2 regions of the Pseudomonas sp. FBCC-B1565 genome follow, and region 2 is predicted to be linked to the other one. Evidence: predicted binding sites of a transcription regulator. Region 2 holds the regulator's gene; the other holds the start of a gene.

Region 1 (6,180 bases), 1.4 Mb from region 2:
TTTGGCGGCCGGGACAGGTGCATCATCGCCACCGTCGTCGTCGGCAACGTCTTCCGCCGCCGCTTCGAGGCCTTCTTCGGTGTCGTCTTCGTCACCTACTTCGAGTTCGTCGTTTTCCAGATCATCGTCGCTCATGTTCTACCTCATGACTTGCGAAAAGCAGATTAGTTATAGCCCAGCTTCACCCTCTGTCGACGGCTGCCGGAAAAAAATCAACATCCACTGGTTAACCAGTGGCTTATGCCCCATCACCGTGCAAGGTGGCGAGGATTTTACGAGCACCGCCATGATCACGGTGCTCGCCCAGATAAACACCTTGCCAGGTCCCCATCGCCAAGCGGCCGGCCTTCACCGGCAAACTCAGCTGGCAGCCCAGGAGACTGGCCTTGAAGTGCGCCGGCAGGTCGTCCGGACCTTCGTCGTTGTGTTCGAACCCTGCACGGCCTTGCGGCACCAGCGAATTGAAATAACGTTCGAAGTCACGGCGTACCGCCGGGTCGGCATTCTCGTTGACGGTCAACGAGGCCGAGGTGTGCTGCAGCCACAGATGCAACAAGCCCACACGACAGGCCTTCAATTCAGGCAAGCCGGCCAGCAACTCATCGGTTACCAGGTGAAAGCCCCGGGGCTTGGCCCGCAGGGTAATCAGGGTCTGTTGCCACATACAGTTCTCCGCCCATCGGCGCGCATTCTAGCGCGCTCAGGGAAAAAACAAAGTGCCGAATACGCCTACATGCCTGTAAGACATTGGCATGCGGAAAAGTGCCGTGTGCATCCCATCACAAACATCGCTTAAAAACCGCTACAGCGTGTTACGACTGACAAACACCAGGCAAAAAAATGCCCGGCAAGCCGGGCATCTTTTTTTCGCGTACTTACAAGTTGTAGCCGCGTTCGTTGTGTTGCGCCAGGTCGAGGCCGACCGCCTCTTCCTCTTCGGTCACCCGCAGGCCCATGACCATGTCCAGCACCTTGAGGATGATGAACGTCACGATAGCGGTGTAGATCACCGTGAAGCCGACGCCTTTGGCCTGGATCCAGACCTGTGCAGCCACGTCAGTCACCGTGCCGAAGCCGCCCAGTGCTGGGGCTGCGAACACACCGGTGAGGATCGCACCGACGATACCGCCGATACCGTGCACACCGAATGCGTCCAGGGAGTCGTCGTAACCCAGCTTGCGCTTGAGGCTGGTGGCGCAGAAGAAGCAGATCACACCGGCGACCAGGCCGATCACCAGGGCGCCCATTGGGCCTACGGTGCCAGCAGCCGGAGTGATTGCCACCAGGCCCGCCACCACACCCGAGGCGATGCCCAGTGCGCTTGGCTTACCGTGAGTGATCCACTCGGCGAACATCCAGCCCAGCGCCGCAGCAGCGGTAGCGATCTGGGTGACCAGCATCGCCATGCCGGCAGTGCCGTTGGCCGCAGCGGCAGAGCCGGCGTTGAAGCCGAACCAGCCGATCCACAGCATCGCCGCGCCGATCAGGGTGTAACCGAGATTGTGCGGTGCCATCGGGGTGGTCGGAAAGCCTTTACGCTTGCCGAGCACGATGCACGCCACCAGGCCAGCCACACCGGCGTTGATGTGCACCACGGTGCCGCCAGCGAAGTCGAGCACTCCCCAGTCACCCAGCAACGAACCCGGACCGCCCCACACCATGTGGGCAATCGGCGCATACACCAGGGTGAACCAGACGCCCATGAAGATCAGCATCGCGGAGAACTTCATACGCTCGGCGAACGCACCGACGATCAGCGCCGGGGTGATGATGGCGAAGGTCATCTGGAAGGTGACGAACACCGCCTCAGGGAACAGCGCCGCAGGGCCGGTGATGCTCGCCGGGGTCACACCCGCGAGGAACAACTTGGACAAACCGCCCACGAACGAGTTGAAGTTGACGACGCCCGCTTCCATCCCGGTGGTGTCGAACGCCATGCTGTAGCCGTACACGAACCACAGGATGGTGATCAGGCCGGTGATGGCGAAGCACTGCATCATCACGGAAAGAATGTTTTTGGAGCGCACCATGCCGCCGTAGAACAGCGCCAGGCCTGGAATGGTCATGAACAGCACCAGCGCGGTGGATGTGAGCATCCACGCCGTGTCGCCGGAATTGAGGACTGGAGCCGCCACTTCGTCTGCCGCCATGGCCAGGCTTGGCATTACGATGGACAACAGGGCTCCGAGCCCTGCGAATTTACGCAGAGTCATATTGTTTTCTCCTGGGGCGTTGGGGTTTGGCGGCTTAGATTGCGTCGGTATCGGTTTCGCCGGTACGGATGCGAATAGCCTGTTCCAGATTGACCACGAAGATCTTGCCGTCACCAATCTTGCCGGTGTTGGCAGCCTTGGTTATCGCCTCGATAACCCGGTCAAGATCCTTGTCGTCAATGGCGACATCAATCTTCACCTTCGGCAGGAAATCGACTACGTATTCCGCGCCGCGATACAGCTCGGTGTGACCCTTCTGCCGACCGAAGCCTTTGACCTCAGTAACGGTAATGCCCTGCACGCCGATCTCGGACAACGACTCGCGTACATCGTCCAACTTGAACGGCTTGATGATGGCAGTGACTAGCTTCATGAAAACTCTCTCCCGAATTGGTGGACTTGCCCCAGGAAAACAAACCCGTCTCAAGTCTAAGCGCAGTGCCTGGCTTTGTAACGCGTCGTCGCCTCGGCATTTGCCGTTGCGACGCCAGCGAACCACTGGTGACGAAACCTGTACCCCTGATCCGTCGGCGCACTGCATTCGTCACAGCGACTGCATCAGTGCATGGGTCATGATCGTCTAAGCAGAAACCTTGCCAGCTCCGTAAAAATCACTGAAATCAGTCCTTTGCCCACTTTCTCCCAACTGCGGGGCTTTTTGATGGCGGCAATGCGCACAAAAACAGTGCGCCACCGCCCGGCCCGCTGCGCGAAAAGCGTGCGCTCGCCGCCACGGAAAAGACTATAGACGCTGCGTGATACACTGCCGGCCAACAGTTTTCCGGAATATTTCCCATGCTCGCGCCCAAAGACCTCCTCGACGCCCTGAGCGGCCACGCCTCTCGCCTGTTCAGCGGCGACACCCCGCTGCCCCGCAATGAAATCGAAAGCCAGTTCAAGGCGCTGCTGCAAAGCGGCTTCAGCAAGCTCGACCTGGTGAGCCGGGAAGAGTTTGATAGCCAGATGGTGGTGCTGGCCCGCACGCGGGCGCGGTTGGAGAGCCTGGAGGCGAAGGTAGCGGAGTTGGAAGCTAGGTTGACGCCGCCCTCTGCTGAATAAACGCGGTCAGTGTGGGAGCTGGCTTGCCTGCTCCCACATAAAGCGCTGCGAACGACTCTGGATACGTTCTGTAAAACCTCCCTCGCCTCGCATTTCCCCACCTCGTCTACCCTTGAAAAACCCGCAGGAAGCGGCCCTCTTTTCAAGGAACGAGCATGTCCCTCGCCATCGTCCACAGCCGCGCCCAGATCGGCGTCGAAGCGCCTGCCGTCACCGTCGAAGTGCACATGGCCAATGGTTTGCCGTCCCTGACACTCGTCGGCTTGCCGGAAACAGCCGTCAAGGAAAGCAAGGACCGGGTGCGTAGCGCCATTCTCAACTCCGCCCTGCAATACCCCGCCCGACGCATCACCCTCAACCTGGCGCCCGCCGACCTGCCCAAGGACGGCGGGCGCTTTGACTTGGCGATTGCGTTGGGCATCCTGGCGGCCAGCGTGCAGGTGCCAGCCTTGCTGCTCGACGACGTGGAATGTCTGGGAGAATTGGCGCTGTCCGGCGAGGTGCGCGCAGTGAAAGGCGTGTTGCCTGCGGCATTGGCGGCGCGCAAGGCCGGGCGCACCGTGATAGTGCCTCGGGCGAATGCCGAGGAAGCGTGCCTGGCCTCGGGGTTGAAGGTGATCGCGGTGGATCATTTGCTGCAGGTGGTGGCGCACCTGAATGGGCATCAGCCTATAGAACCCTACAAATCCGACGGCTTGCTGTACCTGAACAAGCCATACCCGGACCTGAGCGAAGTACAGGGCCAGCTCGCCGCCAAGCGCGCATTGCTGATTGCAGCGGCGGGCGCGCATAACCTGCTGTTCAGCGGCCCGCCCGGCACCGGCAAGACCTTGCTCGCCAGTCGCCTGCCGGGTTTGTTGCCGCCGTTGAGCGAGCAGGAAGCCCTGGAAGTGGCGGCGATCCAGTCGGTCGTCAGCCTTGCGCCGCTGAGTCACTGGCCACACCGACCGTTTCGCCAGCCGCACCACTCTGCCTCAGGTCCGGCATTGGTGGGCGGCGGGTCGAAACCGCAGCCGGGGGAAATTACCCTGGCCCATCACGGCGTGCTGTTCCTCGATGAGTTGCCTGAGTTCGACCGCAAGGTGCTGGAGGTGCTGCGCGAGCCTCTGGAATCGGGTCACATCGTCATCTCCCGCGCCCGCGATCGCGTCAGCTTCCCGGCCCGCTTCCAACTGGTAGCCGCCATGAACCCCTGCCCTTGCGGGTACATGGGCGAACCCAGCGGGCGTTGTCGCTGCACGCCGGAGCAGATTCAGCGCTATCGCAACAAGCTCTCCGGCCCCTTGTTGGACCGTATTGATTTGCACCTCACTGTGGCGCGAGAAACCACCGCATTGAACCCAACCCAGCAGGCGGGCGATAACACCGCCGAGGCATCGGCACGGGTCGCCCAGGCCCGCGATCGCCAACAGCAACGCCAGGGCTGTGCAAATGCGTTCCTTGATCTGCCGGGGCTGCGCAAGCACTGCAAGCTGACGAAGACCGATGAAGGCTGGCTGGAAACCGCCTGTGAACGGCTGACACTATCCCTGCGCGCTGCCCATCGCCTGCTCAAAGTGGCGCGTACCCTGGCCGACCTTGAGCACGCCGAGAGCATTACTCGACCGCACTTGGCGGAAGCGTTGCAGTATCGGCCCGCGGCCGTCGGCTAGGGTGCCTCTGGGAAGTCCAACAGCAGGCGCGCCACTTCCATCACTTCATCCAAGGCCGCTTCCGCCGACTCCATGGAGGGTTTGAGCATCAGGTCGTCGGCATAGCCCATCGCCACGGCAAAGATCTGGCGGGCAGCGCGTTGTGGCGAGTCACAACGCAGGACATTGGCAGCCACACCCCGCTCGATCACCTCGGCGAGCATGCCTTGCCATTGGGCGTTGATCGCCAGGTAAGCCTGGGCCATTTCCGGGTCCTGCATCGCTTCGTCCCAAGCATCCAGCCACAGTGCCCACCCTGCATCAGCGGTGCTTGGCAGGCAGTCACGCAAAAAACCCACAAAGGCGTCCAGGGGCGCTGCTTCTGCCAGGGGCGCGCGCACTTCGTCCAACTGTTCGTTGGCAAACCGCACGAAGGCTTCGCGGCGCAGTTCCTTCCAGTCGCTGAAGTAGTGATAGACATGGCTGCGGGACAGGCCGGCATGTTCGGCCAGGTCGCGGGTGGACACATCGGCAAAACCCTTGCTGCGAAACAGCTCAAGGGCGGCGGCGATGATCTGGTCTTTACGGTCGATACGCGACATGGGCAATTCCTTCCAGGCACCGGCAGATAAGCGGCGCTTGCTTTTTGAGCGATCGCTCAAGGATACTTGAGCAGTCGCTCAATAATAGCGTCTATCACTCCTTTGGTGCACCCCATGTCATCCGCCACACCTCAAATCCTGATCGAAGAAAGCCGGAAAATCGGCCAGCAATCCGCCGGCCAGACGCTCAAGGCCATTGCCAAAGCCTATCCGGGCAAGCTGTTTGCCACGCTGTCGCTGGTCGCGCTGGAGAACGCGCTGCTGCTGGCCTACCCGTTGTTTGCCGGGTTTGCGGTGGACGCGATCATCCGTGGCGACGCCAGCAACGCGCTGTTCTACGCCGCCGTGGTCCTGGCATTCTGGGTGGTCGGCGCGGCGCGGCGGGCGTTGGATACGCGGACCTTCACACGGATCTACGCCGATCTGGCGGTGCCGGTGATCCTCAATCAACGCCTGCAGAACCACAGCACGTCGAAATCGGCGGCACGGGTGGTGCTCGCCCGGGAGTTCGTCGACTTCTTTGAAAAGCATGTACCGATCATTGCCACGGCGCTGGTGTCGATTATCGGCGCGGCGGTGATGTTGATCGTGATCGAGCCCTGGGTAGGCCTGGCGTGCCTGGGCGCACTGGTGCTGTGCATCACGTTGTTGCCACGCTTTGCCCGGCGCAACCAG
Region 2 (9,624 bases):
TGATTTCAATTTCCAGAGCGGGCATCGCGGGGGTGTTCCTTTCAGCTAAGGTCGCGGTGGCGGACCTGGACGTTCTTGAGGGTTTGTTGCAGCACCTGGCCCAGGCGCTCGGTCAGGTAGACGGAGCGGTGATGGCCGCCAGTGCAGCCGATGGCAATGGTGACATAGGCACGGTTGCTTGCAGCAAAGCGTGGCAGCCATTTGAGCAAGTAGGAGGAGATATCCTGGAACATCTCCTCCACATCCGGTTGCGCTGCCAGGTAATCGGCCACGGGCTGATCCAGCCCGGACTGGTCACGCAGTTCCGGTTTCCAGTACGGGTTAGGCAGGCAGCGCACATCGAACACCAGGTCGGCGTCGACCGGCATGCCGCGTTTGAACCCAAATGACTCCACGAGAAACGCGGTGCCCGGCTCTGGCTGGTTCAGCAGGCGCAGCTTGATAGCATCGCGCAACTGGTAAAGGTTGAGGCTGGTGGTGTTTATCTTGAGGTCGGCGAGGTCAATGATCGGCCCCAGCAGCTTGGTTTCGTCTTCGATGGCTTCGGCCAGAGAGCGATGGGGGCTGCTTAGGGGGTGACGCCGGCGGGTCTCGGAGAAGCGTTTGAGCAGGGTTTCTTCGTCGGCGTCCAGGTACAGCACGTCGCAATGAATGTGCTTGCCCCGCACTTCCTCGAGCAATTGCGGGAATCGCTCAAGATGGCTGGGCAGGTTACGGGCATCAATCGAAACGGCGACCAGCGGTTGGGCCAGTTCGGTATGGATCAAGGCGCGTTCAGCCAACTCCGGCAGCAGGCCGGCGGGCAGGTTGTCGATGCAATAGAAACCGTTGTCCTCAAGAACGTTGAGGGCGGTGCTTTTACCCGAGCCGGAGCGGCCGCTGACGATGATCAAGCGCATGGTTACTGCCCGTTCTGTTCATCCAGGACAACCTGGTACAACGCCTCATTGCTGCTGGCGCTGCGCAGTTTGTCGCGTACTTCCTTGCGGTCGAGCATGCTGGCGATCTGCCGGAGCAGTTCCAGGTGCGCATCGGTGGCGGCTTGCGGGACCAGCAGAACGAACAGCAGATCAACCGGGGCGCCGTCGATGGCGTCGAAATCGATGGGGGCTTCCAGGTGCAGCAGGGCGCTGACAGGTGTTTCGCAGCCTTTGAGGCGGCAGTGAGGAATGGCGATGCCGTTGCCAAAACCGGTGGAACCGAGTTTTTCACGGGCAATCAGCGCATCGAAGACATCTTGCATCTCCAGATCCGGCACTTCGCGTGCGATCAGGTTGGCAATTTGTTCGAGGGCTTTCTTCTTGCTGCCACCCGGCACGTTCACGAGGGAACGGCCGGGGGTCAGGATGGTTTCAAGTCGGATCATGGGGGGAGAGTTAACGACCTGTACCTTGCATCAGGTGCAGATTCTTTTCCTTATGCTTTATGAGTTGGCGGTCCAGCTTGTCGTAGAGCGAGTCGATCGCCGCGTACATGTCTTCATGTTCCGCATTGGCGACGAGCTTGGCATTCGGTACGTGCAGGGTGGCCTCGATTTTCTGCTTGAGCTTATCGACCTCCATGATGACCTGCACGTTGGTGATCTTGTCAAAATGCCCTGCAAGCTTGTTCAACTTGCTTTCGGTGTACTCACGCAGGGGCTTGGTCACTTCCAGTTGGTGTCCACTGATGTTGACTTGCATACAGCTTCTCCTTCGTTGCCAGTGCATAAAGCGGCAGGCAAAGGCGCCTGCCACTGGAACGCTGTGGCCCGCCCGTCACATCAAACGCTTACGCTCGCTGGAAGGCGCGATCCCAAGGGACTCGCGGTACTTGGCGACGGTTCGACGGGCGACCTGAATGCCTTGTGCCTCCAGTAAACCAGCGATCTTACTGTCACTCAATGGCTTTTTCTGATTTTCCGCCGCAACCAGTTTTTTGATGATCGCGCGGATCGCCGTTGACGAGCATTCGCCGCCTTCGGAGGTGCTGACGTGGCTGGAGAAAAAGTATTTCAGTTCATAAATACCCCGTGGGGTATGCATGAATTTCTGCGTGGTCACGCGTGAAATGGTCGACTCATGCATGCCCACCGCTTCGGCGATGTCATGCAGTACCAGCGGCTTCATCGCCTCGTCGCCGTATTCCAGGAAGCCGCGCTGGTGCTCGACGATCTGGGTGGCGACTTTCATCAGGGTTTCGTTGCGGCTTTGCAGGCTCTTGATGAACCAGCGGGCTTCCTGCAACTGGTTGCGCATGAAGGTGTTATCGGCGCTGGTGTCGGCGCGGCGGACGAAACCGGCGTATTGCGGGTTGACCCGCAGGCGTGGCACCGACTCCTGGTTCAGCTCCACCAGCCACCGCTCGTTGTCCTTGCGCACGATCACGTCGGGGACGACGTATTCGGCTTCGCTGGACTCGATTTGCGAGCCGGGGCGCGGGTTAAGGCTCTGTACCAGCTCGATGACCTGGCGCAGGTCGTCTTCCTTGAGCTTCATGCGGCGCATCAACTGGCTGTAGTCGCGGCTGCCCAGCAGGTCGATGTAGTCGGTGACCAGGCGCTGGGCCTCGGCGAGCCATGGGGTCTTGGCCGGCAACTGGCGCAGTTGCAGCAGCAGGCATTCGCTGAGGGTGCGCGCGCCGATACCGGATGGCTCGAACTGCTGGATGCGGTGCAGGACGGCTTCGATCTCGTCCAGTTCGATATCCAGTTCGGGGTCGAAGGCTTCAAGAATTTCTTCAAGCGTCTCGTCTAGATAACCCTGATTGTTGATGCAGTCGATCAGGGTTACGGCGATCAGGCGATCGGTATCCGACATCGGTGCCAGGTTCAGTTGCCACAGCAGATGGCTCTGCAGGCTCTCGCCGGCGGAGGTGCGGGTGGTGAAGTCCCACTCGTCATCGTCATTGCTGGGCAGGCTGCTGGCGCTGGTCTGGTAGACATCTTCCCAGGCGGTGTCGACCGGAAGCTCGTTGGGAATGCGTTCGTTCCATTCGCCTTCCTCAAGGTTGTCCACCGTGGGGGCGGTTTCCTGGTAGGAGGGTTCCTGCACGTCGGAATTGGGTTTTTGCTCGATGTTATCGGCCAGCGGGTCTGCATTATCGAAGTCGTCGCCTTCTTCCTGGCGTTCGAGCATCGGATTGGACTCCAGGGCCTCCTGGATTTCCTGTTGCAGGTCCAGGGTCGACAATTGGAGCAGGCGGATGGCCTGTTGCAGCTGCGGTGTCATCGTCAGCTGCTGGCCCATTCTCAGGACTAGCGATGGTTTCATGGCAGGGGCTTAACACCTTATTCGCCGGCGCAATGCGCCATCCACGACAGGGCGCGTGAGCGCCAAACATAAGCAAATTATATGCCTGATGTCGGGTGCTTTGCCTAGAGCGCGGTAACAATAAAAATCCGGAGGTTTTCATTGACTCCCGCGCACCTTGGCGAACGCCGTGACACCACGGTGTTTACAGGCGGAACTCGTGACCCAGGTACACTTCCTTGACCAGTTCATTGGCCAGGATGGTAGCGGAATCACCTTCGGCAATCAGTTGGCCGTCATTGACGATATAGGCGGTTTCGCAGATATCGAGCGTCTCACGGACGTTGTGGTCGGTGATGAGCACGCCAATGCCCTTGGCCTTGAGGTGATGGATGATCTGCTTGATGTCGCCGACCGAAATCGGGTCGACGCCGGCAAACGGCTCGTCCAGCAGGATGAACTTGGGGGCAGTGGCCAGTGCGCGGGCGATTTCCACGCGACGACGCTCACCACCGGACAGGCTCATGCCGAGGTTGTCGCGGATATGGTTGATATGGAACTCCTGCAACAGGCTTTCCAGCTCCTTGCGACGGCCGTCACGGTCGAGTTCCTTGCGGGTCTCGAGGATCGCCATGATGTTGTCCGACACCGACAGTTTGCGGAAGATCGACGCTTCCTGCGGGAGATAGCCGATACCGGCCCGTGCGCGGCCGTGCATTGGCTGGTGACTCACGTCCAGGTCATCGATCAGGACACGGCCCTGATCCGCCTGGACCAGACCGACGATCATGTAGAAGCAAGTGGTCTTGCCGGCGCCGTTGGGGCCGAGCAAGCCGACGATCTGGCCGCTGTCGATCGACAGGCTGACGTCGCGCACGACCTGACGGCTTTTATAGGCCTTGGCCAGATGCTGGGCTTTCAGGGTTGCCATTACTCGGCCTTCTTCTTCGGCTGGATAACCATGTCGATGCGTGGACGAGGCGCGGTGACCTTGTTGCCATTGGCACGACCGGCATTAGCGATCTGTTTCACGGTGTCATAGGTGATCTTCTCACCTTCCGTGGAGTTGCCATCGGGGCTGAGCACCTTGGCCTGGTCAATCAGTACGATGCGGTTCTGCTGGGCGTGGTACTGGATGGTCTTGCCGTAGCCCTTCATCGGGCCGGTGTCGGTCGCGGACTGCTTCTGTTCGAAGTAAGCCAGGTTGCCCACCGAGGTCACGACATCGATGTCGCCGGTTTTGGTGCGCGTTAGCGTCACGGTATTGCCGGTGATTTTCATCGAGCCCTGAGTGATGATCACGCCACCGGTGTAGGTTGCGACGCCTTGCTTGTCATCGAGCTGTGCATCATCGGCCGAGATGTGGATCGGCTGCTGGCTATCGTTCGGCAGAGCCCAGGCGCTCACGCTTCCCAGTGCTGCGCCCAGGCCGAGCAAAATAGGGAGAGTTTTAACGAGCCTCATACTGTCCTCTTACGTTCGATAGCAGGTGTATCCTGCTTTCTTTCAAATACGCTTTCATTCCCTTGCCAGTCGATACACCGCCAGCGCCGTCGATTCTAACGTCTTGCTCGGTCTGCGCATATTGCTTCTGCGGGAATACGGTCATGCGACTGCTGGTAATCACCGTCTCACGGCTTTTATCGTCAGTGCGCGCAATGCGCACCGAGTCGATCAGTTCCACCTCGGTACCGTCCGGGTTGACCTCGCCACGCTTGCTGGTGACGTGCCATGGGAACTCGGTACCGCGGTAAATGTTCATGTCCGGGTTGGTCAGCAGGGTGACCTCGGTGGCCTTCACATGCTCGACCTTGTCCGAGGTCATTTCGTACTGCACCTTGCCGTCAGGCAGGAACTGCACACTTTTGGCATTGATGGCGTAATAGTCGATAGCGCCTTCGTCAACCTGCGCAGCAGGCTGGTCGAGAAAGCGCTCCGGGCTGATATTCCAGTAGCCCACCGCGAGGAACAGCGCGGCGATGACCCCGAATAACAGGAAGTTGCGAATCTTTTTGCTCAGCATAAAACGCTCTATAAGTAGGCGGCGTGTGCCGCTTCAAGGCTGCCCTGGGCACGCAGGATCAGCTCGCAGAACTCGCGGGCGGCACCTTCGCCACCGCGGGCGCTGGTGATGCCGTGGGCGTGTTCGCGAACAAACGCCGCCGCATTGGCGACGGCCATGCCCAGGCCTACTCGGCGAATCACCGGCAGGTCTGGCAAGTCATCACCCAAGTAGGCGACCTGCTCATAGCTTAGGTTGAGTTGGCCAAGAAGCTCGTCCAGAACCACCAGTTTATCCTCGCGGCCCTGATACAGGTGAGGAATCCCCAGGTTTTGTGCGCGACGTTCCACAACGGGCGTTTTTCGGCCGCTGATAATTGCCGTTTGCACACCCGCCGCCATCAGCATTTTGATGCCCTGGCCGTCCAGCGTGTTGAATGTCTTGAATTCGCTGCCGTCTTCGAGGAAGTACAGGCGGCCGTCGGTCAGCACGCCGTCAACGTCGAAAATCGCGAGTTTGATATTTTTGCCGCGTTGCAACAGGTCGCTGGTCATCTACATCACTCCTGCACGCAGCAAGTCGTGCATGTTCAGGGCGCCAATCGGGCGGTCGTCGCCATCAACCACCACCAGCGCGCCGATCTTGTGGTCTTCCATGATCTTCAAGGCTTCGGCTGCCAGCATCTCTGGGCGTGCGGTCTTGCCGTGGGGTGTCATTACCGCGTCGATGGTGGCGGTGTGGATATCAATCGTGCGGTCCAGGGTGCGGCGCAGGTCGCCGTCGGTGAAGACCCCGGCCAAGCGGCCATCGGCCTCCAGGATCACCGTCATGCCCAGGCCCTTGCGGGTCATTTCCATCAGCGCATCCTTCAGCAAGGTGCCGCGCTGGACATGGGGCAACTCCTCGCCGGAGTGCATGACGTTTTCCACTTTCAGCAGCAGGCGGCGACCCAGGGCGCCACCCGGATGGGAAAACGCGAAGTCCTCAGCGGTAAACCCGCGGGCTTCCAGCAGCGCTACGGACAAGGCATCGCCCATGACCAGCGCGGCCGTGGTGGAGGAGGTCGGTGCCAGGTTCAGCGGGCAGGCCTCGTGGTCCACGTGGACGTTCAGGTTCACTTCGGCGGCCTTGGCCAGCGTCGACTCCGGGTTGCCGGTGATGCTGATCATCTGGATGCCCAGGCGTTTGATCAGCGGCAGCAGGGTAACGATTTCGTTGGTAGTGCCGGAGTTGGACAGCGCAAGGATGATGTCATCCTTGGTGATCATGCCCATGTCGCCGTGGCTGGCTTCGGCCGGGTGCACGAAAAACGCGGTGGTTCCGGTACTGGCCAGGGTGGCGGCGATCTTGTTGCCGACGTGGCCCGACTTGCCCATGCCGACCACCACAACGCGGCCCTTGCTGGCCAGAATCATCTCGCAGGCGCGTACGAAATCCGCGTCAATATGGGCCAGCAAGCCTTCTACGGCTTCAAGCTCGAGGCGGATGGTGCGTTGTGCGGATTGAATAAGGTCGCTGGATTGGCTCATGTCTGAAATCGTATAGCCTGACGAAAAGTCGGCGATTATAGCGGTAATGATCAATTCCCTCACGCAAGTTCGTCAGGGTTTGTTCGCAATGTTCCTGAGATTCAACCCCAGCAACGATTTTTCCCTGTCCCCAATCTGAACAAGCACTGTTCCGGCCTTGGGCGCCTTGTACCAGCAGTGATATAGTTCGCCGCCAGTTCGGTCCGCCCAGCCCACGTGGCCAACTATTGCGCAACGGTTGCAAACGTTTGTCGCAAGCGTGGTGTCTGAGTGAGAGGCTGCATCCCAAGGAGTTTAGATGAGTGCCGATAACGCCTACGCGGTCGAGCTGAAGGGACTGACCTTCAAGCGCGGGACGCGCAGCATCTTCAATAACGTCGATATCCGCATTCCGCGCGGCAAGGTCACGGGCATCATGGGGCCTTCCGGTTGCGGCAAGACCACGCTGCTGCGCCTGATGGGCATGCAATTGCGCCCCAGTGCGGGAGAGGTGTGGGTCAACGGCCAGAACCTGCCGACGCTGTCGCGCAGCGATCTGTTCGATGCACGCAAGCACATGGGTGTGCTGTTCCAGAGCGGTGCGCTGTTCACCGATCTTGATGTTTTCGAGAATGTGGCCTTTCCGCTGCGGGTGCATACCCAGCTGTCCGACGAGATGATTCGTGACATTGTGTTGCTGAAACTGCAGGCCGTAGGCCTTCGCGGCGCCATCGACCTGATGCCCGATGAATTGTCTGGTGGCATGAAGCGCCGTGTGGCGCTGGCGCGTGCCATTGCCCTCGACCCGCAGATTCTCATGTACGACGAGCCCTTTGTCGGCCAGGACCCCATCGCCATGGGCGTGCTGGTGCGTCTGATCCGCCTGCTCAACGATGCACTGGGCATTACCAGCATCGTGGTCTCCCACGATCTTGCAGAAACCGCGAGCATTGCCGATTACCTCTATGTAGTGGGCGATGGTCAGGTGCTGGGGCAGGGCACGCCCGAAGAGCTGATGAACGCCGACAACCCGCGCATTCGCCAATTCATGACCGGCGATCCTGATGGCCCGGTGCCTTTTCACTTTCCGGCAGCGGATTACCGCTCAGATCTTCTGGGGAAGCGCTGATGCGCAAGACATCTCTTATCGAGAAGGTTCGCCTTTTCGGTCGCTCGGGCATCGACATCGTCGAAGTGCTGGGTCGTTCGACGATTTTCCTGTTCCACGCCTTGCTCGGCCGCGGCGGTATTGGCGGCGGGTTCGGCCTGCTGGTCAAGCAGCTGCATTCGGTGGGCGTGATGTCCCTGGTGATCATCGTGGTCTCCGGGGTGTTCATCGGCATGGTGCTGGCGTTGCAGGGCTTCAATATTCTGTCCAGCTACGGTTCGGAGCAGGCAGTGGGGCAGATGGTCGCCCTGACGCTGTTGCGTGAACTGGGGCCGGTGGTGACCGCCTTGCTGTTCGCCGGGCGCGCGGGTTCCGCGTTGACCGCCGAAATCGGCAACATGAAGTCCACCGAGCAGCTGTCCAGTCTGGAAATGATCGGCGTGGACCCGCTCAAGTACATTGTTGCCCCGCGCCTGTGGGCCGGCTTCATTTCCCTACCACTGCTGGCGATGATCTTCAGCGTGGTCGGGATCTGGGGCGGTTCGTGGGTGGCGGTGGACTGGCTGGGCGTCTACGACGGCTCCTACTGGGCCAACATGCAAAACAGCGTGACCTTCAGCGGTGACGTTCTCAACGGCATCATAAAGAGCATCGTCTTCGCCTTTGTGGTGACCTGGATCGCCGTATTCCAAGGCTACGACTGTGAGCCCACTTCAGAAGGGATCAGTCGCGCCACCACCAAGACCGTTGTGTACGCCTCGCTGGCGGTACTGGGCCTTGACTTCATTTTGACCGCCTTGATGTTTGGAGATTTCTGATGCAAAACCGCACTGTGGAAATCGGTGTCGGCCTTTTCTTGCTGGCTGGCATCCTGGCTTTACTCTTGTTGGCCCTGCGCGTCAGCGGCCTGTCGGCCAGCCCCACCGCCGACACTTATAAACTTTACGCGTACTTCGACAATATCGCCGGTTTGACTGTCAGAGCTAAAGTGACCATGGCCGGTGTGACCATCGGCAAGGTCACGGCAATCGATCTGGATCGCGACAGCTTCACCGGCCGAGTGACGATGCAGCTGGACAAGAAGGTAGATAATCTGCCGACTGACTCAACTGCATCTATCCTCACTGCGGGTCTGCTGGGCGAGAAATACATCGGTGTCAGCGTGGGTGGGGAAACAGCCCTGCTCAAGGATGGCTCGACAATCCACGACACACAGTCGTCGCTGGTACTTGAGGACCTGATCGGTAAATTCCTGCTTAATACGGTCAATAAAGACGCCAAATGAGGAATCTGTTCATGATCTCTACCTTGCGACGTGGCCTGCTGGTGCTGTTGGCAGCGCTGCCGCTGATGGCTAACGCGGCAGGTTCTGCGCACGATCTGGTGCAGGACACGACCAGCAAAATGCTGGCTGACCTGACTGCCAATAAAGAGCAGTACAAGCAAGATCCGAGTAAGTTTTACAACGCGCTCAACACCATTGTCGGCCCGGTGGTCGATGCTGAAGGCATTTCCCGCAGCATCATGACGGTCAAGTATTCGCGCAAGGCGACCCCTGCGCAGATGCAGACCTTCCAGGAAAACTTCAAGAAAGGCCTGTTCCAGTTCTACGGTAACGCGCTGCTCGAGTACAACAACCAGGGCATTACCGTTGCGCCTGCCGGTGATGAGTCGGGTGATCGCACCAGCGTCAACATGAGCGTCAAGGGTAACAACGGTGCCGTCTACCCTGTGCAGTACACGCTGGAGAAGGTCAACGGTGAGTGGAAGCTGCGC

The links. Region 2 encodes sigma-54, which starts transcription at its own class of promoters, with help from an activator protein. Its sites were predicted from a motif close to ANTGGCATNNANNTTGCTNT; they were not measured.
Region 1: glnK (P-II family nitrogen regulator) is a predicted target of sigma-54. The motif match lies at 2,795-2,814, and genes of this name have one in related genera.

Annotation. Positions count from the first base shown of each region.
Region 1 is NZ_CP101438.1:239,043-245,222, reverse strand. Features, by position in the region: gene sutA (dormancy-specific transcriptional regulator SutA) at 1-135, opposite strand, end outside; gene NL123_RS01030 (secondary thiamine-phosphate synthase enzyme YjbQ) at 239-664, opposite strand; gene NL123_RS01025 (ammonium transporter) at 876-2,213, opposite strand; gene glnK (P-II family nitrogen regulator) at 2,248-2,586, opposite strand; gene NL123_RS01015 (accessory factor UbiK family protein) at 3,009-3,272, shown strand; gene NL123_RS01010 (YifB family Mg chelatase-like AAA ATPase) at 3,428-4,924, shown strand; gene NL123_RS01005 (TetR/AcrR family transcriptional regulator) at 4,921-5,505, opposite strand; gene NL123_RS01000 (ABC transporter six-transmembrane domain-containing protein) at 5,620-6,180, shown strand, end outside.
Region 2 is NZ_CP101438.1:5,581,836-5,591,459, reverse strand. Features, by position in the region: gene NL123_RS25920 (HPr family phosphocarrier protein) at 1-25, opposite strand, end outside; gene rapZ (RNase adapter RapZ) at 42-899, opposite strand; gene ptsN (PTS IIA-like nitrogen regulatory protein PtsN) at 902-1,366, opposite strand; gene hpf (ribosome hibernation-promoting factor, HPF/YfiA family) at 1,377-1,682, opposite strand; gene NL123_RS25900 (RNA polymerase factor sigma-54) at 1,758-3,251, opposite strand; gene lptB (LPS export ABC transporter ATP-binding protein) at 3,436-4,161, opposite strand; gene lptA (lipopolysaccharide transport periplasmic protein LptA) at 4,161-4,694, opposite strand; gene lptC (LPS export ABC transporter periplasmic protein LptC) at 4,681-5,253, opposite strand; gene NL123_RS25880 (KdsC family phosphatase) at 5,262-5,786, opposite strand; gene NL123_RS25875 (KpsF/GutQ family sugar-phosphate isomerase) at 5,787-6,761, opposite strand; gene NL123_RS25870 (ATP-binding cassette domain-containing protein) at 7,060-7,869, shown strand; gene mlaE (lipid asymmetry maintenance ABC transporter permease subunit MlaE) at 7,869-8,666, shown strand; gene mlaD (outer membrane lipid asymmetry maintenance protein MlaD) at 8,666-9,133, shown strand; gene NL123_RS25855 (MlaC/ttg2D family ABC transporter substrate-binding protein) at 9,145-9,624, shown strand, end outside.